3 regions of the Mesorhizobium sp. M4B.F.Ca.ET.058.02.1.1 genome follow, and region 2 is predicted to be linked to each of the others. Evidence: predicted binding sites of a transcription regulator. Region 2 holds the regulator's gene; each other region holds the start of a gene.
The links. The regulator HrcA, encoded in region 2, represses chaperone genes, less so after heat shock. The targets are predictions, from matches to a motif close to GTTAGCACTCNCNNNNNGNGAGTGCTAAC.
Positions count from the first base shown of each region.

Region 1: the regulator HrcA is predicted to act here: its motif matches at 4,743-4,771, upstream of groES (co-chaperone GroES).
Region 3: the regulator HrcA is predicted to act here: its motif matches at 2,488-2,516, upstream of EJ073_RS14525 (co-chaperone GroES).

Region 1 is NZ_CP034450.1:1,486,461-1,492,962, reverse strand. Features, by position in the region: gene EJ073_RS07445 (hypothetical protein) at 1-78, shown strand, start outside; gene EJ073_RS07440 (hypothetical protein) at 78-485, shown strand; gene EJ073_RS31425 (hypothetical protein) at 487-645, shown strand; partial or broken gene EJ073_RS07435 (YkgJ family cysteine cluster protein) at 735-1,016, shown strand; gene EJ073_RS07430 (LysE family translocator) at 1,124-1,735, shown strand; gene EJ073_RS31830 (helix-turn-helix transcriptional regulator) at 1,732-2,016, opposite strand; gene EJ073_RS31825 (cupin domain-containing protein) at 2,043-2,312, opposite strand; gene groL (chaperonin GroEL) at 2,672-4,315, opposite strand; gene groES (co-chaperone GroES) at 4,385-4,681, opposite strand; gene EJ073_RS07405 (class I SAM-dependent methyltransferase) at 4,914-5,708, opposite strand; gene EJ073_RS07400 (hypothetical protein) at 5,781-6,502, shown strand, end outside.
Region 2 is NZ_CP034450.1:4,076,655-4,083,156, reverse strand. Features, by position in the region: gene EJ073_RS20025 (low molecular weight protein tyrosine phosphatase family protein) at 1-166, opposite strand, end outside; gene hemW (radical SAM family heme chaperone HemW) at 219-1,376, opposite strand; gene rdgB (RdgB/HAM1 family non-canonical purine NTP pyrophosphatase) at 1,378-2,025, opposite strand; gene EJ073_RS20010 (VOC family protein) at 2,025-2,435, opposite strand; gene rph (ribonuclease PH) at 2,618-3,334, opposite strand; gene hrcA (heat-inducible transcriptional repressor HrcA) at 3,477-4,559, shown strand; gene EJ073_RS19990 (hypothetical protein) at 4,706-4,903, shown strand; gene EJ073_RS19985 (sorbosone dehydrogenase family protein) at 5,026-6,366, shown strand.
Region 3 is NZ_CP034450.1:2,925,490-2,931,991, reverse strand. Features, by position in the region: gene EJ073_RS14555 (Hsp20/alpha crystallin family protein) at 1-24, shown strand, start outside; gene EJ073_RS14550 (DUF982 domain-containing protein) at 463-774, shown strand; gene EJ073_RS14545 (hypothetical protein) at 1,110-1,319, shown strand; gene EJ073_RS14540 (DUF982 domain-containing protein) at 1,466-1,708, shown strand; gene EJ073_RS14535 (usg protein) at 1,692-1,970, opposite strand; gene EJ073_RS14530 (hypothetical protein) at 1,994-2,335, opposite strand; gene EJ073_RS14525 (co-chaperone GroES) at 2,671-2,985, shown strand; gene groL (chaperonin GroEL) at 3,048-4,676, shown strand; gene EJ073_RS14515 (hypothetical protein) at 4,735-4,965, shown strand; gene EJ073_RS14510 (hypothetical protein) at 4,996-5,214, shown strand; gene EJ073_RS14505 (LuxR C-terminal-related transcriptional regulator) at 5,377-6,502, opposite strand, start outside.

The sequences.
Region 1 (6,502 bases), 2.6 Mb from region 2:
CGGCTGGAAAAGGAAGCCGAGCACAGGGTGGCCGCCGCCGCCCTTGCCGCTTTGCCGAAACGCACGGGCAAACGCTGATGGCCACCAAGCGCGTCCCGCCAACGCCGATCGCCGCCGATTCGACGATTGCCGATATGGTCGATGTCCTGGACAAGCCGGTCGAATATGTCCGGCGCGTGCTGGAAAAACTGGAACGCTGCAAGCGCGCCCATGGCGATGCCCAGGTGCGGGTCGGTGTGCGCAGCCGCGCCGAATGCCCCAACTATCTGATCGAATATGTGCGCGAGGACGGCAAAACCCATGAGCGCGTGACACATCCGGACGCCGCCTATAGCGGCAGCACGCATCGCGAACTGGCGCCGCATCACCTCGTGGAAGCCAGGAACTGGTCGCCGGAGGAAATGAACATCACGGCGGTTTCGGCGCTCATCGGCCGCCTGCGCAATCCGCGGGCGCCGTCATCGCGTTTTGCTGACGAGGACTGACATGGCCATAAAATTCTCCGCCAAGCACCAGCCGGCGTCACCCGCCGCCGCAAAGCCGGCCAAGCCGGCTGCCGCGCCGAAGGTCGACAAGCCGAGCGCATCCGATTTGTTCGACGCGCCGGCGCAAACACCGCCCCGCAAGACCAAAGGGAAGAAATAGCGGCCTTGCCGAGTGACGCGGATCGTGGAGACCTGAGCCGGCCCTCCGGCGCGGCCGCCGGTCTGGCCTGGCCGCTCGCCGTCGATGGCATGCTTTTCGATTGCCAGAGCTGCGGCGCCTGCTGTTCCTATTCGGCCGCATGGCCGCGCTTCTCCACCGAGGCGGATGAACAGCTGGACCGCATTCCCGAGAAATACGTGTCGGCCGACCTGTCCGGCATGCGTTGCGACGGCGTGCGCTGTGCGGCGCTGACCGGCGAGATCGGCAAGCACACGGCCTGCGGCATCTACGAACTCCGCCCCGACGTCTGCCGTGCCTGCGTGCCCGGCGGCGACGACTGCCTGATGGCTCGCCAGGCGCATGGGCTGCCGCTTGTTGGTCTCCCCCACAAGGCGGGAGATTGCTCTCCTACCCCGCTTGCCCCGCCTCAATCGGCTCGGTACCTTCCCGCCTGGCAGGGGCCGCGGAGGAACAAGCCTTGAGCATCGAATTCCTGTTGACGACGCTGATCGTCGTCGCCTCGCCGGGCACTGGCGTTCTCTACACGCTGAGCGCCGGCCTCTCGCGTGGCGCGCGCGCCTCGATCATCGCCGCCTTCGGCTGCACGCTGGGCATCATCCCGCATATGGCCGCCGCCATCACCGGCCTCGCCGCCGTGCTGCACACCAGCGCCGTCGCCTTCGAGACGCTGAAATATCTCGGCGTCGCCTATCTGCTTTACATGGCCTGGAACACACTGAAGGAGGGGGGCGGTCTCAGCGTCGACGAGAACCTCGCGCCGCGCTCGGCCGGCAAGGTGATCACGTCCGGCATCCTCATCAACATCCTCAACCCGAAGCTGTCGATCTTCTTCTTTGCCTTCCTGCCGCAATTCGTCAGCACCACCGAGCCGAACGCCTTGTCGATGATGCTGGAGCTCTCCGGCGTCTTCATGCTCGTCACCTTCATCGTCTTTGTCGGCTACGGCATCTTCGCCGCGTCGATCCGCAGCCATGTCGTGTCGCGGCCTAAGGTGCTGACCTGGATGCGCCGCGCCTTCGCCGGAGCCTTCGTCATGCTAGGCGCCAAGCTGGCGCTGACGGATCGCTAGTTCGCTGCCACGGCCGGTTCGCCTTCGGGTTCGGAAGCCTCATGGCTTCCGGAACCGGGCGTAGGCCGAACGCCAAGCCGCCAGGCCGAGGGCGGGACGCCGATCGCCTTCTTGAAGGCGCGGCTGAACGCTGCCTCGGATTCGTAGCCGATCTCCGCCGCGATGTTGGCGACGCTGCTGTTGCCGGCGCTGAGCAATTCCGAAGCGATCTGCATCCGCCATTTGGCGAGATAGTGCATCGGCGGCATGCCGACGAGCCTGGTGAAGCGTTCGGCGAGCACGGTGCGTGACAGCGCGGCTTCCCTCGCTAGCGCCCCACCGTCCAGTTATGCGCCGGTCGATCATGGATCAGCGCCAGCGCCTTGCCCAGGTGCGGATCGCGCAGGCCGGCCAGCCAGCCCGTGTGCTGCGGCGGCAGCGATTCCACATAGCGGCGCAGAACATCGACGAACATCAGCTCGCTGAGCTTGGTGAGGACGGTCTCGCTGCCGGCCCGCTTTTCCGCGACCTCCGACACGGCCAGCTTTATGAACTGGCCGAGCCAGCCGCCGTCGCCCTTCGGGTCCCCGGCTTTGATGACTGGCGGCAGCGCTTCGCCGGGCTGGGCCTCAGCGCGGCGGCTTTTCGCGCCAGGCCCTATTCCTTCACATAACCATGGTCTCGACGATGCGGGCGGGAGTCGATTCCGTGGCGAAGGTCACCGAGTGCAAAATCAAGCGAGCCTAACGAAAAAGGGCGGCATTTCTGCCGCCCTTCACTATTCGTGATGGGACAGGACTTCTTAGAAGTCCATGCCGCCACTCAAGCCCGCTTGCGGGCTTGAGCAACGTAAGGTGATGGGCGTGCTTTATGGACTTCTTAGAAGTCCATGCCGCCACTCAAGCCCGCTTGCGGGCTTGAGCAACGTAAGGTGATGGGCGTGCTTTATGGACTTTCTTAGAAGTCCATGCCACCCATGCCACCGCCCGGCATACCGCCCGGCATACCGCCGGCAGCTTCCTTCTTCGGAGCTTCGGCGATCATGGCTTCGGTGGTGACCAGCAGGCCAGCGACCGAGGCCGCGTCCTGCAGGGCGGTGCGCACGACCTTGACCGGGTCGACGATGCCCATGGCGATCATGTCGCCATACTCGCCGGTCTGGGCGTTGTAGCCGAAGGTGGCGCCCTTGTTGTCGAGGATCTTGCCGGCAACGATCGAGGCTTCAGCACCGGCGTTGGCCGCGATCTGGCGGGCCGGAGCCTGCAGCGCGCGACGCACGATGTTGATGCCGGCGGCCTGGTCGGAGTTGGCGCCGGTAGCCTTGAGATTGCCAGAAGCGCGCAGCAGGGCCACGCCGCCGCCGGCAACGATGCCTTCTTCCACGGCCGCACGGGTCGCGTTCAGGGCGTCATCAACGCGGTCCTTCTTTTCCTTGACCTCGACCTCGGTCGCGCCGCCGACGCGGATCACCGCGACGCCGCCTGCGAGCTTGGCCAGACGCTCCTGCAGCTTCTCCTTGTCGTAGTCCGAGGTGGTCTCCTCGATCTGCTGCTTGATCTGGGCGACGCGGCCCTGGATCTCTGCCTTCTTGCCGGCGCCGTCGACGATGGTGGTGTTCTCCTTGGAGATCGACACCTTCTTGGCGCGGCCGAGCATGTTGAGGCCGACATTCTCAAGCTTGATGCCGAGATCTTCCGAGATGACCTGGCCACCGGTGAGGATGGCGATGTCTTCCAGCATGGCCTTGCGGCGGTCACCGAAGCCCGGAGCCTTGACGGCGGCGATCTTCAGGCCACCGCGCAGCTTGTTGACGACCAGCGTGGCCAGCGCCTCGCCTTCGACGTCTTCCGAGATGATGAGCAGCGGCTTCGAGGTCTGCACGACAGCCTCGAGCACCGGCAGCATGGCCTGCAGGTTGGAGAGCTTCTTCTCGTGGAGGAGAATGTAGGCGTCTTCCAGATCGGCGACCATCTTGTCGGCGTTGGTGACGAAGTAGGGCGACAGGTAGCCGCGGTCGAACTGCATGCCTTCGACGACTTCCAGCTCGGTCTCGGCGGTCTTGGCTTCCTCGACGGTGATGACGCCTTCGTTGCCGACCTTCTGCATCGCTTCCGCGATCATGGCGCCGACCGACTCGTCGCCATTGGCCGAGATCGTGCCGACCTGAGCGACTTCCTCGGAGGTCTTGATCTTCTTGGCGGCCTTGCCGAGAGCGACGACGACTTCGGTCACGGCGAGGTCGATGCCGCGCTTCAGGTCCATCGGGTTCATGCCGGCGGCAACCGCCTTGTGGCCTTCCTGGACGATCGCCTGGGCGAGAACGGTCGCGGTCGTGGTGCCGTCGCCGGCGATGTCGTTGGTCTTCGAAGCGACTTCGCGGACCATCTGCGCGCCCATGTTCTCGAACTTGTCCTCAAGTTCGATCTCCTTGGCGACGGTGACGCCGTCCTTGGTGATGCGCGGGGCGCCGAACGACTTGTCGATGACGACGTTGCGGCCCTTGGGGCCCAGCGTCACCTTCACCGCGTCGGCGAGGATGTTGACGCCGCGCAGCATGCGCTCGCGGGCATCACGGGAGAATTTTACGTCTTTTGCAGCCATTGTAAGCTCCTGGCAGGGGTTCGGGGCGAACCCGCAGATTCAAGATTCAGTTGACGGTGAGGCCGATGTTCAGCCGATGATGCCCATGATGTCGGATTCCTTCATGATCAGAAGGTCTTCGCCATTGAGCTTGACTTCGGTGCCGGACCACTTGCCGAACAGGATGCGGTCGCCGGCCTTGACGTCGAGCGGCACGAGCTTGCCGGCTTCGTCGCGAGCGCCGGAGCCGACGGCGATGATCTCGCCCTCCTGCGGCTTCTCCTTCGCCGTATCCGGGATGATGATCCCGCCGGCGGTCTTGGATTCGGATTCGACCCGGCGAACGACCACGCGGTCATGAAGCGGGCGGAACTTGGACTTTGCCATAAGTGTCTTCCTCGATGAGAACGGTGAGAACTGTTCCTCCATCCGGCGAGGCCGGATATGAGTTAGCACTCACGCAAGGCGAGTGCTAACGTGGCGCTGAGATAGGCCGGAGGGTTTCGAGAGTCAAGGCGCGCGCAAGGAACGAACCGCGCGAAATTTTTCCCGGCCTGGATTCGCATCAGGAACGCGGTCTTTCGCTGATGGGATCGCGAAGGAATTTCATAGGTGCCCCTTAGCGCCTTGGCGAGCGCAGCGCCAGCAGCGGGCAACGTTCGGCGAGCCCGTAGGTGCCGGTCGGAACGACGCCGACATTGTCGAAGAACGCATGCGCCTCGCCAATCACCGCGTCAGCCGGGGCGAAGCTGTAGATAGCCGAAGAGTTGCGGTAGACGTCGATGGTGCCGATGACCGGCAGGTCCCATCCGGTGCGCGCCGAAAGCTCCACGCGATCGGGGAAAATCGCTTCAAATTGTTCGAAGATTCTCGTCACCGGTATGATGTAGTCGGGCACGCCGCTGATTGCGGTCATGGCCACGCGCCATTTGAGCTCGTGGAAGGTCGAGACGCCACCGCCCAGCGCCAGGGCGCGGACATCCTTCGGGTCGTCCGGGGTTTCGGGAGAGGCGTAAAGCCTTATGCCGGCGCGGCCGTCGGCCTTGAGCACGCTCGCGATCGCCGAAAAAAGCGCCCGTCTTGCTTCGGCGTCGCCGATCGCCGAGAGACATCCATCGCCGATCAGCGCGTCGATGCTCGCACCGGGAAACGGCAGGTCGAACCAGTCGCCTCGCACCGCCTTGCGCATATCGGTGTCGCCCGGCCAGATGCCGGCGATCATGTCGGCGGACTCGTCGACCGCAATCATTGTGGCGCCAAGTCCGGCGAGCTCCGGTGTCACGCCGAGCATGACGACGTGCGATTGCGCAAGCTCGAGCTCGCGTTCATAGGCCTCGACCACCTGAGCCGGCGGCCGCAACGGCGAGCCGAGCAACTGCCAGTGTTTGCGAATTGCATTCCAGTGCTCTGTCATGCAAACCCTGGGTTGGTTAGCGCATTGTATTCGATCGAGTAATCGAGGACGCTCGAGAAGCCAATGGGGCGCATGGCACGCATCGCGGTCATCACGCATGAGTTCGACCGGTTTCAGAGCCGGCGTGGGCTGCTGCTACGCCGCGACAGCCCGTATATGCTCTTCGACCTGCTGGAAGAGCTGAAGCGCCGTGGCCATTCGGTCCGGATCCTTGCCGGCACGGCGGCCAGGCCGGAAGCCGACATCGCGGTACTGCATGTCGACGCGACCGTGACGCCGGCCGAATATGTCGAATACGCGCGCGCCTTTCCCTTCTGCCTCAACATCGGCGCCACCGACATCTCCAAGCGTCGCGTCAGCGGTGCCGTGATCGGCAGGGGCGACGGTTGGCAGGGGCCCGTCATCGTGAAGAGCAGCCTGAACAACCTGGGGACGCGCGAGCGCTCGCTGAACCGGCGGTCGCGACGCGCCGGCAAGCCGGAGCCGTTTCCCCGCCTCGAAGCCTTGGACAGCTATCGTGTCCATGGCTCGCTTGCCGATGTTCCGACGACGGTGTTCGACCGCGAGGATCTGGTGGTGGAAAAATTCGTTCCCGAACCGGAGCCGGACGGCTTTGGAGCCCGCTTCTGGCTGTTTTGCGGCGAACGCGAACGCTGCACCCGCCACGTCTCGCCGCAAAGTCTCGTCAAGGGCGACGATACGATCCGCCGCGAACCTGTTCCGGTTCCCGACGAGCTTCGCGCGCTAAGGCGCCAACTTGGCTTCGACTACGGGAAATTCGATTTTGTCATGCA
Region 2 (6,502 bases):
CGAAGATGATGTCGGCCCAGGCGACGAGCTCATGCGTCAGCGGATTGTCGGCGTCGTGATTGGTGCCGGCGGATTCGACCTCGATATCCCTGCGTTTGGAAAACACCTGCTCGGCCGTCGGGCTGCGCAAGCGGTTCTGGCTGCAGACGAAGAGGACGTTCTTCAAGGGTTGTTACTCAAGCATGATCTTGTCCGAAAACCGGTATCCACTTTCGGGCTTAGCGCGCCAGGTCCGCCACCACGGCATCCAGCACGATCATCCCGGCCGTCGTCGCCCGCAGCCGCGAATTGCCGACCGGCGCGACAAGCCCTTCTTCCTGCAGCACCGCCAGTCGCGCGCTTGACAGGCCGCGTCCGGAAAACGCCTCGTAGCGCGACAGGTCGATGCCTTCGGCCAGCCTCAGCCCCATTAGCAGGAACTCGTCGGCCTCTTCCGAGCGCGTCAAAATCTCGCCGCCGGTGACGCCATGGCCCCTGGCCTCGACCAGATTGGCCCAGGTCTCCGGCATCCTCTCGGCGATCGTCACCGTGCGGCGCCCGTTCTCAACGAATCGGCCATGCGCGCCGGGGCCGACGCCGACATATTCGCCGTAGCGCCAGTAGGTCAGATTGTGCCGGCTTTCCGCGCCAGGCCTGGCATGGTTGGAAATCTCGTAGGCCGGCAGCCCATGCGCGGCGGTCACCTCCTGCGTCAGCGCGTAGAGATCGGCGGCATGGTCGTTGTCGGGAATGGTGAACTTCTTCGCCGCGTGCAGCGCGTGGAACGGCGTGCCTTCCTCGATCGTCAGCTGGTAGAGCGAAAGATGGTCGGCGGCATGGCCGATCGCCTGCTCGAGCTCGGCCTGCCAGCCCTCCGGCGTCTGGCCCGGCCGGGCATAGATCAGGTCGAAGGAGAGGCGCGGAAAGATCTCGCGGGCGAGACCGATGGCGTGCAGCGCCTCCTCGACATTGTGCAGCCGGCCGAGGAAACGCAGATCCTTGTCGTTCAGCGCCTGCACGCCGAGCGACACCCGGTTGACGCCCGCCGTTCGGTAGCCGCGGAAGCGTTCGGCCTCCACCGAGGAGGGATTGGCCTCCAGCGTCACCTCGATGCCGCTGGGCACCGTCCAGTTCCTTGCCACGGCGTCCAGCACGGTGGCCACCGTTTCCGGCTTCATTAGCGACGGTGTGCCGCCGCCGAGGAAGATGCTGGTCACCTCGCGCGGCCCGGTGCGGGCGCGCATCGTCGCCAGTTCCGCCTCGAACGCGCGCGCAAAGCGTTCCTGGTCGACCGGCTGGTGGCGGACATGGCTGTTGAAGTCGCAATAGGGGCATTTGGCCGCGCAGAACGGCCAATGGATGTAGACGCCGAAGCCGGGGCCGCGGTCGAGCAGCATCTCAGGCCGAGCCCAGCCGCGCTTTGGCGAATTTCTGGAAGGCGCGGGCGCGGTGCGACAGCGCCGTCGGCTGGCCGGGCTTCCAGCCGTGCTTTTGCTCGGCGCTCATCTCGCCGAAGGTCTTTTCGAAACCATTGGGCAGGAACACCGGATCGTAGCCGAAGCCGAGCGTGCCGCGCGGCGGCCACACCAGCGTGCCTTCGGCCTCGCCGCGATAATATTCGGCCTCGCCGTCGGGAAACGCCAGGCAGATGACAGCGACGAAGCGGCCCGCGCGCTGCGCGGCTTCAGCCGCGCCGACTTCCTGCAGCGCCACCTCGGTGCGCTGCATGGCCATGCCGAAGTCGCGGCTGCCGTCGGGCGTCTCGGCCCAGTTGGCGGTGTAGACGCCGGGCGCGCCGTCTAGCGCGTCGACGCAGAGGCCGGAATCGTCGGACAGCGCCGGCAGGCCGGTGGCCTTGGCCGCGGCATATGCCTTGATGTAGGCGTTCTCCTCGAACGTCGTGCCGGTCTCGTCCGGCTCGGGCAGGCCGTACTCCTTGGCCGATTTCGCCTCGAAGCCGAATGGCGCCATCAGGTCGGCGAACTCGCGCAGCTTGCCTTCATTGTGGCTGGCAACGACGATCTTGTGTCCGTTCAAAGAATGCATCACAGGCCCCAGATCCTTGGCTCGGCGAATTCGATCGAATTGCCCGAAGGGTCGCGAAAATAGATCGAGCGCCCGCCTTGCGGCCATTCGAAGTCGCTTTCGATGGCGACATCTTTCGCCGCGAGGTGCTGGCGCCAACCGGCAATCTCCTCCGCGCTCGCGGCAAAGCAAAGATGGCCCTCGCCCACTGTGCCATGCGGCGGCACCTTCAGCCTGGCATCGGGTGCCGGCGGGATCTTGGTCGCCTCGGCGTTGAACAGCAGCAGCACGCCCGTCCCGCAGCGGAAGAAGACGTGGCGGCCTTCGACCCTGCCGATCAGGTCGAGGCCGAGCACGTCGGCATAGAATTGCTCGGCAGCGTGTAGGTCGGTGACGTAGAGCGCTGATTCCAAAATTGCCGAGGGTGTCACGAGGCACCCCCCTCTGGCCTGCCGGCCATCTCCCCCTCAAGGGGGAGATTGGCAGTTCTCGTGCCGCTGCACCCCTTGCACCGCCGATAATTGGCGAAGGCCGGCCGTATATCCAATCTCCCCCCTTGAGGGGGAGATGGCCGGCAGGCCAGAGGGGGGTGCCCAGGCTCGGCATTCGAAACCTACGCCACCGCCATCTGCTGCAGGCTGACCAAGCGCGAAATGCCTTTCTTGGCGAGGCCCATCAGCGACGCGAACTGCTCCTCCGAGAACGGCTCGCCTTCCGCCGTGCCCTGGATCTCGACGATACCGCCCTTGCCGGTCATGACGAAATTGGCGTCGGTGCCGGCCGAGGAATCCTCGAGATAGTCGAGGTCGAGGACCGGCTGGCCGTCATGGATGCCGCAGGAGATCGCCGCGACATGGTCCTTCAGCACCTTGGCGACGCTGGCCATCTGCCGCGCCTCCATCCAGCGCAGGCAGTCATGGAGCGCCACCCAGCCGCCGGTGATCGAGGCGGTACGGGTGCCGCCATCGGCCTGGATCACGTCGCAGTCGACAGTGATCTGCTGCTCGCCCAACGCCTGCAGGTCGACCACGGCGCGCAAGGAACGGCCGATCAGCCGCTGGATTTCCAGCGTGCGGCCGCCCTGCTTGCCGGTTGAAGCCTCGCGCCGCATGCGCTCGCCGGTCGAACGCGGCAGCATGCCGTACTCGGCCGTCACCCAGCCCTTGCCGGAATTGCGCATCCAGGCCGGCACTTTTTCCTCCAGGCTTGCCGTGCACAGAACATGCGTGTCGCCGAACTTCACGAGGCACGAACCCTCGGCGTGCTTGGAGACGCCGCGCTCGAAGGAGATGGCGCGCATTTCGTCGGCTTGGCGTTTGGAGGGGCGCATCGAGGCCTCTTTCTTCTTTCTTTTGGTTTTCAAGGATTCGTTGGCGGCTTGTAGACGCATGCGGCGCATGGCGCAAAGGAAAATGGACCGGGTTGCGCGGGCACGGCCTAAGTCTATATTTGAGCAGGAGGTTTTGGCTCGAATGACCAAGGCAGTCGATCCGGCATCGCAGTCGCCCGCGCTCCAGTCGCTTGATATGCGCTCGCGCGATATCTTCCGGCGCATCGTCGAATCCTATCTCAGGGATGGCGAGCCGGTCGGCTCGCGCAGCCTGTCGCGCATCCTGCCCTCTTCGCTGTCGCCGGCCACCATCCGCAACGTGATGAGCGATCTCGAGCATCTCGGCCTGATCTATGCCCCGCATATCTCGGCCGGCCGTTTGCCGACGCAGACCGGCCTGCGCTTCTTCGTCGACGCCTTTATGGAGCTTGGCGACCTCTCCGACGAGGAGCGCCGCATCATCGAAGCGCAGGTGCGCGCCTCCGGCTCGGGCGCCACGCTGGAGCATATGCTGACCGAGGCCAGCCAGATGCTGTCGGGCATGTCGCGCGGCGCCGGCCTGGTGCTCGCCGCCAAAAACGAGGTGGCGCTGAAGCACATCGAGTTCATCCAGCTGGAACCCACCAAGGCGCTGGCCGTGCTGGTGTCGCAGAACGGCGACGTCGAGAACCGCGTCGTCGACCTGCCCGCCGGCACCACCGTGTCGCAGCTGCACGAGGCCTCCAACTTCCTCAACGCCCATATCCGGGGCCGCACACTGGCCGAGGCGCGCGTCGAGATCGCCCGCATCAAGGACGAGACCAGGGCCGCCCTCGACACGCTGTCGCAGGACCTGGTCGAAAAGGGCCTGGCGGTCTGGGCTGGCGCCGAAAGCGGCCTGCCGGCACGGCTCATCGTGCGCGGCCGCGCCAACCTGCTCGAAAACGTCACCGCCCAGGCCGACATCGAATTGCTGCGCCATCTGTTCGAGGATCTGGAGACGCAGGACGGGCTGCTGCAACTGCTCGACCTCGCCGAGGAAGGGCCCGGCGTGCGCATCTTCATCGGCTCGGAAAACAAGCTGTTTTCGCTGTCCGGCTCGTCGCTGGTCGTGGCGCCCTATCGCGACAAGGACGCCCGTGTCGTCGGCGCACTCGGCGTCATCGGTCCGACGCGGCTTAACTATGCCCGCATCGTGCCGATGGTCGACTATACGGCGCAGCTCATTTCGCGCATGCTGCGTTAGGTGTGAGGCCGGCCTGCAAATGGCGATCTCCCGCGCTTCCGGTGCTCACGTACTTCAAGTACGCTCCGCTCCGGTTCTCGGAGACCACCATTTTCGACCCGGCCTGACCGGATCTCAGTACACCTAGGCAGTGGAGGAGAAGAAAAATGGCGCTGGAATCGCTCAAGGCCCAGATCAGCCTGCTGCTCGAGGAAATGGTCAACCAGCCCGAGGACCAGCACGAGATACGGGAGCAGCTGCGCGAGAAGTTGCAGGAATTGCGCGCCATGGGCCTGCCGCTGCCGGCCGATCTGGTCGCGTTGGAAAGGCGCCTGGACGATGATTTCTATGCGGAAGGCAGCTGAGCACCCACTACCACCCTTAAGTTCACCTGTGCCCCCTTCGTTGCGGAACGCCGGTCTGATTTTTCCGTTTGTCCCGTACCTGGCCTTGACTGCCCATGGCCAAACCAACCCTGGAGGACGGTATGATCCGGTTTGCCAGTCTTGCGGGAGCTGCCATGCTCGTCGCCACCGCAGCGCTTGCGGACCAGCCGGTGCTGACCGGCAGCAAGGCTTTCGGCGACTGGAAGGCCGACCGTCCGGGAGTGCGCCGGCTGATCAAGCCGCAGGACCTGCCGGCGCCCTACCGCACCCGCTCGTCATCGAACGGCCCGGGCGTTGGCGATCGTCCCGAAGGGGTCAAGCCGCTTCTACCGCCCGGCTTCTCCATCGAACTCGTTGCTTCCGGCATCGACAATCCACGCGTCGTACGCGTGGCACCCAATGGCGACCTGTTTGTCGCCGACAGCAAGGCCAACCAGATCCGCGTCTATCGCCTCGCCGAGGGCGGCGCGAGGCCGGCGCAGCAAGCCATTTTCGCCGAAGGGTTGACCCGGCCCTATGGCATCGCCTTCTACCCGTCGGGCGACAGGCCGCAATGGGTCTATGTCGCCAACAGCAACAGCGTCGTGCGCTTCGCCTACCGCGAAGGTGACCTGAAGGCGCAGGGCAAGCCGGAAACCATCGTCCCGGACATCCCCTCCAGCCATCACTGGACGCGCGACATCATCTTTTCGCCTGATGGCAAGACGCTCTACCTATCGGTCGGATCGGGCTCCAACGTCGCCGAGGACATCGGCGCCGAGCCGGAAGGCGGGCTCGCGCAATGGGCGGCGTCGGCACCGCTCGGCGCGAGCTGGGGACCGGAGGAAGGGCGCGCCGACGTTCTGGCCTTCGATCCGGACGGCAGGAACCGGCGCAGCTTCGCCACCGGCCTGCGCAACTGCTCCGGCATGACGGTGCAGCCTCAGACAGGCGCGCTCTGGTGCGTCGTCAACGAGCGCGACGGGCTCGGCGACAACGTGCCATTCGAATATGCGACGACGGTCAGGCAAGGCGGCTTCTATGGCTGGCCCTGGTATTACATCGGCGCCAACGAGGACCCGCGCCACAAGGGCGCGCGCCCCGACCTTGCTGGCAAGGTCACTGTTCCCGACGTGCTGATGCAGGCGCATTCGGCGCCGCTCAGCATCGCCTTCTATGACAAAAAGAGCTTCCCGGCCGAGTATCAGGGCGATGCCTTCGTCGCCCTGCACGGCTCCTGGAACCGCGGCGTGCGCACCGGCTACAAGGTGGTGCGGCTGAAATTTGAGGATGGCAAGCCGACCGGCGCGTATGAGGATTTCGCCACCGGCTTCGTCATCTCCGACGACGATGTCTGGGGCCGGCCGGTCGGCGTCACTGTCGCGAAGGACGGCGCGCTGATCCTCACCGAGGACGGCAACGGCACCATCTGGCGCGTCACCTATGGCGACGGCCGGTCCTGATTGAGCCGGCCTGGGAATCCTGTTGGGGCCGCCTCGGGTTGACCCGGCGAGATCTGGTGCAATCGAATCCAGTCCTCAGGAAATTCAATTCCATTCGGATGTATGCGACAAGGCGCACTCATCTGGACCGAAAGCC
Region 3 (6,502 bases), 1.2 Mb from region 2:
AAGCGCATCGAAATCAAGCACTGAGGCAGTTGTGGTGGCGGCGGCTTGAGCCGCCGCCGTCCTTCGCCAATCGGGGAGGGATACAATGATGCAGAACGCCACTCAGATCGCATCGGAACTGTGGCGCGGCAAGGGCATGGTCATTGTCTTCGTGACAGGAAGCCCAGACCAGATTCCTCCGCCTCGGTTCAGGGCGGCAAGCCGCGAGCCAAAGGAAAATGAATTGGGCGCGGCTAGCCGGCACTGCGGATTTCTTCGGACGGAGGGTCATTTGAATCGGAAGCCAGTCAAACCGCCGCGGAAGGGTGGAAACCCGGTGTGCCACTCTCTTGAACTCACAAGAGGCACTTCCAATATTTTTTCTGTGACCCCATCGCGTCACAGCGAAATTGTGCGTGTCCTTGCACGGCTATTCCCGCTGAGTGGGTCTCGTATGCGCTCCACGGCCAGAAGGAGGTTGCTATGGAAAGTGGAACGTTCAAGCAGCCGATTTTTGTGAGGGACGACGGCTTCGTTCTCCGAAGGATCGACTGTGTTATGGATGCCATAGAGTTCCTTGAGGAATGGGCGGTCGAAAGACGTGGCCTTCTTCACGCCGCGGCATCTGAAACGTGCTGTTCCGCTTACGACGGCGGGAAGTCTGTCGAGGCGGCACACAAAACCTTTACGACTTGGGCTCGCAGGGTCGGGGTTATCGAGGATGTCCCCGTGGCACCGTCATGGATGACAGGACCGAAGATTGGCGCGGACCACTCTTTGGAAACTGATGCCTGAAATTCGAAGCAACGGTCTCCGTACCGCCGCAGCATCCGGTCGATCGCGAAAAGGATCAGTACAGCGGAGAGCGACATGGTCTCTGATCTCTCTGATCATCTGAAACCACGACGAAGCGCCAGTCCTTGGAGCGCTGGCTGGGGATGCGAGTTGGCAAGGAAGAAATTGCCCCCGCCAGATAGGCTTCCTGCCGATGCGGATCGGGACCGGGCGACCAGCCCATGGATGCGATGTCCTGTAGCAGCTAGCCATACGCCCTTGACCCAGATGGGGTCGTCATTGAGAAGCCCGTGGTGGCGTCCGTTTCCGGGCATGGACGGAGGAAACGATGAGTAATGACACGTAAGGACGTTGTCTCGGTCCTTGGGCCGATCGACGAAACGCTCATCGCCGATATCCTGTCCACCGGCGCCTCGTTCGAGGAACTGCGTGAGGCCTGGGGCTGGCTCAACGGCGACGAGGCGCTGATGGGCGAAGGACGGCCGCTGCCGGGCACGCGCGTTGCCGAACTGATCGACCTCCTTGATGCCGACGAGGACGATTGAGCGCTCCGATGCGGCAAGAGCTCCACGTCTTGGCGTTACGAGCAGGGCGATTGCTTGCTGGCAAAAGACATCAAAAACGGAGGAAGTGATGAACGACGTTCGTTTTCCCCCCCGCCTCGCGCAAGGTCGCCAGCAGCTTCGAGGCACTGGAATGCCTGGACCAGCAGTGGCCCCATTGGGCGCGCGGAGGGAGTTGGCGTGCTGCCGCGCGCGCCTGCCGTGACGCGCTGGACGGATGGCGCAGCGCACGCGATGCGCACAAGGCCTTCCTCAGGGCGGCAAGGCGGGCTGGGTTGGTTCTGCCGGCAGCGCGCGCTCCTCGCAAGTCAAGCCAACCACGGATGATCGGCGCCCTGCGGCCCGAGATGAGCTTCATTGGATGGCAATGACCCCGTCGACGGCGCGCCATTCCGACGGCTTGATCAGCCGGTGGTGGGCGACGCGCACGGAGTGCAGCGCGCCGTCCAGCTCGCTTTCCCAATAGTCGAGAAAGCCTTTCAGCTCCGGGAAGTTCGGCGCAAGATCGTATTCCTGCCAGACATAGAGCTGGAGCAGGCTCGGGTGGTCAGGAAAATGGTAGTGGATTTCGGCCGTGGTCAGGCCGTAGCCTTCCATCTGCAGGCGGAATTCCCTGCTGACCGCAGTGACCATATGCGTCTCCTTGACTTGCGACATCAGGCGTCCAGGCGGTCAGACATGTGCCTGTGGCCACTCTCAGCCGGGATCGGGCGGTTTGCGTTGTCCAACCGGCATAGGGCATCCATGATCTGATCGAAGGAGATCGTCTGCTCGGCTCCCGGCGGTCGGCGCAGCGTCGGAACGGATTCCACCGCGCAGGCATCCGAGGCCCAGGACGAGAGGATCGCCCGCTTCTCCTGAATGTCGAGCGTATCCTCCTTAAGGACGTCGTCTGGATGGGTGAAATGGCGCGCCGGCGACAACAAACGGTCGAGCGCGAGGTCGGATGTTTCGGGAACAAGAGAAAGGTTGATCGGCTTGGGATTGTGTCGGTCCATCGTGGTCCTCCGTCTTTCCAAAAGCTCCTTTGTCAGACTCCGGTTTGACGCCATCGCCGGCGGCGAAGGCTTGGATTATCTTGTTCCTTCGTCGGGAAAATTCAAGCGGGAATGCGCGGCTGTAATCCAAATTAGCCACATGTTTTCATGGCACTAGCACTCGATTGGTGCGAGTGCCAAAAAATTCTGCCGAACCTCTTGAAACCGAAAAGTCGCAGAACTAGCTCGATATGCGCGCGATGCCCGCGAGGGGTCGCCGCACCCCGCACCGATCCGATATTGCCGGTCCGGTGTGGAAGAACCTCAAAAATCTGTTTGTCCAGAAGGAGAACGATATGGCGTTCCGTCCATTGCATGACCGTATCCTGGTCCGCCGCGTCGAGGCCGATGAAAAAACGGCCGGTGGCATCATCATCCCCGACACCGCCAAGGAGAAGCCGCAGGAGGGCGAGGTCATCGCCATCGGACCTGGTTCGCGAGATGAGAGCGGCAAGCTCACGCCTCTCGACGTCAAGGCGGGCGATCGCATTCTGTTCGGCAAGTGGTCCGGCACTGAAATCAAGCTCAACGGCGAGGACCTGCTCATCATGAAGGAAAGCGACGTGATGGGCGTGATCGAGAATGCTGCGGCGGTCAAGAAGGCCGCCTGACCGGGGCTTCGATAGAACCCTCAATCAAGTCAATGAAAACTGCCCAGACAAGGAGTGATCCAATGGCTGCCAAGGAAGTCAAATTTCATTCCGATGCCCGCGAGCGCTTGCTGCGCGGCGTCAACATCCTCGCGGACGCGGTGAAGGTGACCCTCGGCCCCAAGGGCCGCAACGTCGTCATCGACAAGTCGTTCGGCGCCCCGCGCATCACTAAGGACGGCGTCACCGTCGCCAAGGAAATCGAGCTTGAGGACAAGTTCGAGAACATGGGCGCGCAGATGGTCCGCGAGGTTGCCTCGAAAACCAACGACATCGCCGGCGACGGCACCACCACCGCGACCGTGCTTGCCCAGGCGATCGTTCGCGAAGGCGCCAAGGCGGTTGCATCGGGCATGAACCCGATGGACCTGAAGCGCGGCATCGACAAGGCCGTCGAAGCCATCGTGGTTGAGCTGAAGACCAATGCCCGCAAGATCACCAAAAATGACGAGATCGCCCAGGTTGGTACGATATCGGCTAATGGCGACGCCGAGATCGGCCGCTTCCTTGCGGAAGCCATGCAAAAGGTCGGCAATGAGGGCGTCATCACGGTCGAGGAAGCCAAGACCGCCGAGACCGAACTCGAAGTCGTCGAAGGCATGCAGTTCGACCGTGGCTATCTCAGCCCGTATTTTATCACCAACCAGGACAAGATGCGTGTCGAGTTGGAAGAGCCCTATGTGCTTATCCACGAAAAGAAGCTGTCTAATCTGCAGGCACTGCTCCCGGTGCTGGAGGCTGTCGTTCAGTCATCCAAGCCGCTGCTGATCATCGCCGAGGATGTGGAGGGCGAAGCGTTGGCGACACTGGTCGTCAACAAGCTGCGCGGTGGCCTGAAGGTCGCTGCCGTCAAGGCGCCCGGCTTTGGGGATCGTCGCAAGGCGATGCTGGAGGATATTGCCATCCTCACCGGCGGGACCGCGATCTCGGAAGATCTTGGCATCAAGCTTGAGAATGTCACGCTGGCGATGCTCGGCCGCGCCAAGAAGGTGGTGATCGAAAAGGAGAACACCACCATCGTCGACGGGGCCGGCTCGAAGAGCGAAATCCAGAGCCGCGCTAGCCAGATCAAGGCGCAGATTGAGGAGACGACCTCCAATTACGATAAGGAAAAGCTGCAGGAGCGGCTAGCCAAGCTCGCCGGCGGTGTCGCCGTCATCCGGGTCGGCGGCTCGACCGAGGTCGAGGTCAAGGAGCGCAAGGACCGCGTAGACGATGCCATGCATGCGACGCGCGCTGCGGTCGAGGAAGGCGTATTACCGGGTGGCGGCGTGGCGCTTCTGCGTGCGGCCAAGGCACTGGACAGGGTTCAGGCCGAGAATGAGGACCAGAAGCACGGTGTCGAGATCGTGCGCCGCGCGATCGAAGCGCCCGTGCGACAGATCGCCGAGAATGCCGGCGCGGAAGGATCGATCATCGTAGGCAAGCTACGCGAGAGGCCGGAATTCGGCTGGGGCTGGAACGCACAGACCAACGCGTTTGGCGACCTCTACAACGAGGGCGTCATCGATCCGGTGAAGGTGGTGCGGACCGCACTTCAGGATGCGGCATCGGTTGCCGGCCTGTTGGTGACGACGGAAGCGATGGTTGCCGAGAAGCCGAAGAAGGAACCCGCGGTGCCGGCAATGCCGAGTGGCGGCATGGATTTCTGACGAGAAACGGCGGTGTCCGCGCCCATGAGGCGCGGGCACCTGACAAATGGATAGAGCCATGAACGTGACGAACTTCAACGTGATTCCGCCGCCGTCACACGCGGCCACCGATCTGAACTACGAAGCGGAACTGAAGGTCGCGCTCGACCCGGTTCTAGACGATTTGTTGGACAGAACCGCGGCTGCGGGTTGGGACCGGCGGAAAACCGCGTACACGATAATGTTTTTGGCCGCTCGCAAACTTACGGACACCATGCCGAGCCCAGAAGCTACCCGTTCAACGAGCTAGTGCTAGCCGATCCCCGGACAAGCCTGGGATTTGAACTTTTGCGAGGAACTGCATGCGATCGAAGCGGTTGTCGCCGGGCTAGCCATTGCGATTTTAAGTGTCGTGGTCGGCCGCGAACTGGAAAACGGCTCCCTCACCAAGGCGCATCCAATGTCTCTGCCGGGCTACAGCTTTTATGTCGTCTGGATGCAGCACGGTCCGACGGGGTGGTGGAGCCCTTTCCTGGCGTGGATGAGAGCCGTGATCTAACGTCATTGCGCAGCATTGTGGTGCTCGGGCATCCCCACCATCGGACATCGACGCTCCGGCCCCATATTGTGGAGGGCAACTTCGCGCCTTTGAGCGGTCATTCGCCGCTTGTGCTAAGGCTGCTGGCTCAGGAAAGCTGCCGGCCTCAGAAACGGAAAGAAGTTACGATAGACCCGCACGCCGAGAGCCCTCTCTGATTGCGGCAATGGCCGCTGGATTGGTGACCGGGTACGTGTTGATGAACAATTCGGGAGTGAAGCTCGGGAACTCGTCCTTCAGTCGCGCAGCCATCTTGGTGGCCCGCATGGTTTCACCAAGCATCGCATGAGCCATTGCAAAGAACAGAAGCGTGGCAGGCGAGTCGGACGGGGACCGACGCAGCCCAACCAACGATTCCCGGTACAGGCCAAGGACAAAGCAGCAGCGCCCCAACATTCCAAAGTACCACGGAACATTAGGATTTAGCCGGATCGCTCGCTTGGCCAATTCGTAGCCATGCTTGGCATCGCTCCCAACCAGAGCCAAGCTTCCTGCAAGCAAGGCAAGTATGTCAGCGTTATTTGGGGACGACGCCAACACTCGGTCATGTTCTTCGACAGCAGCGTCGATGTCGCCCTGCAAAGCCCGAAGATCAGCGAGCATTATTCTTGCGTAAATATCGGCCGGATCGAGGGCCAAAGCTTGCTTGACACATGCGCTCCAGCTCTCAATCGAGACAGAAACATCATCGGAAAACCCGTTGCAAGCGTCCACAGCATGCGCAAGAGCCAGCGCGGTCCAGGCTCTTGCAAGACCCGGATCAAGCTCGACTGCACGCGTCAGTAGCCGTATCCCTTCCTTGTTCGAAGCTCGGGTGAAAAGGTGCTTCTGCTCAAGGCCAAGCAGGTAGCAATCATAGGCTTGCAAACTTGTTGGTGGCCTCCGACGCACTGCATCGCGTCGCAGGTTGGCGAGTTGACCGTGGCAAGTAGCAAGAACATTGATGACGTTTTCGGTCACGCTGTCCAGCATCGCAAACAGGTTTTCTGCAAACCGATCATAACGCGCTGTCCAAACATCGACCCCTGTGCGGGAGTCGACGAGTTGCACCCAGATGCGTACCCGCTGGCCCTCCGCTTGCACGGTTCCTTCCATCACATAGTCGGCACTCAACTCTCGTCCGATGGATCGAACATCATCGCGCCGCTCCTTGTATGAGAGCATTGTCTGGCGGGCTATCACGCCCAAGTCGGGGTAACGGGCGAGATCAACGATGATGTCCGCCGACAACCCTTCCGCGATACGCGTC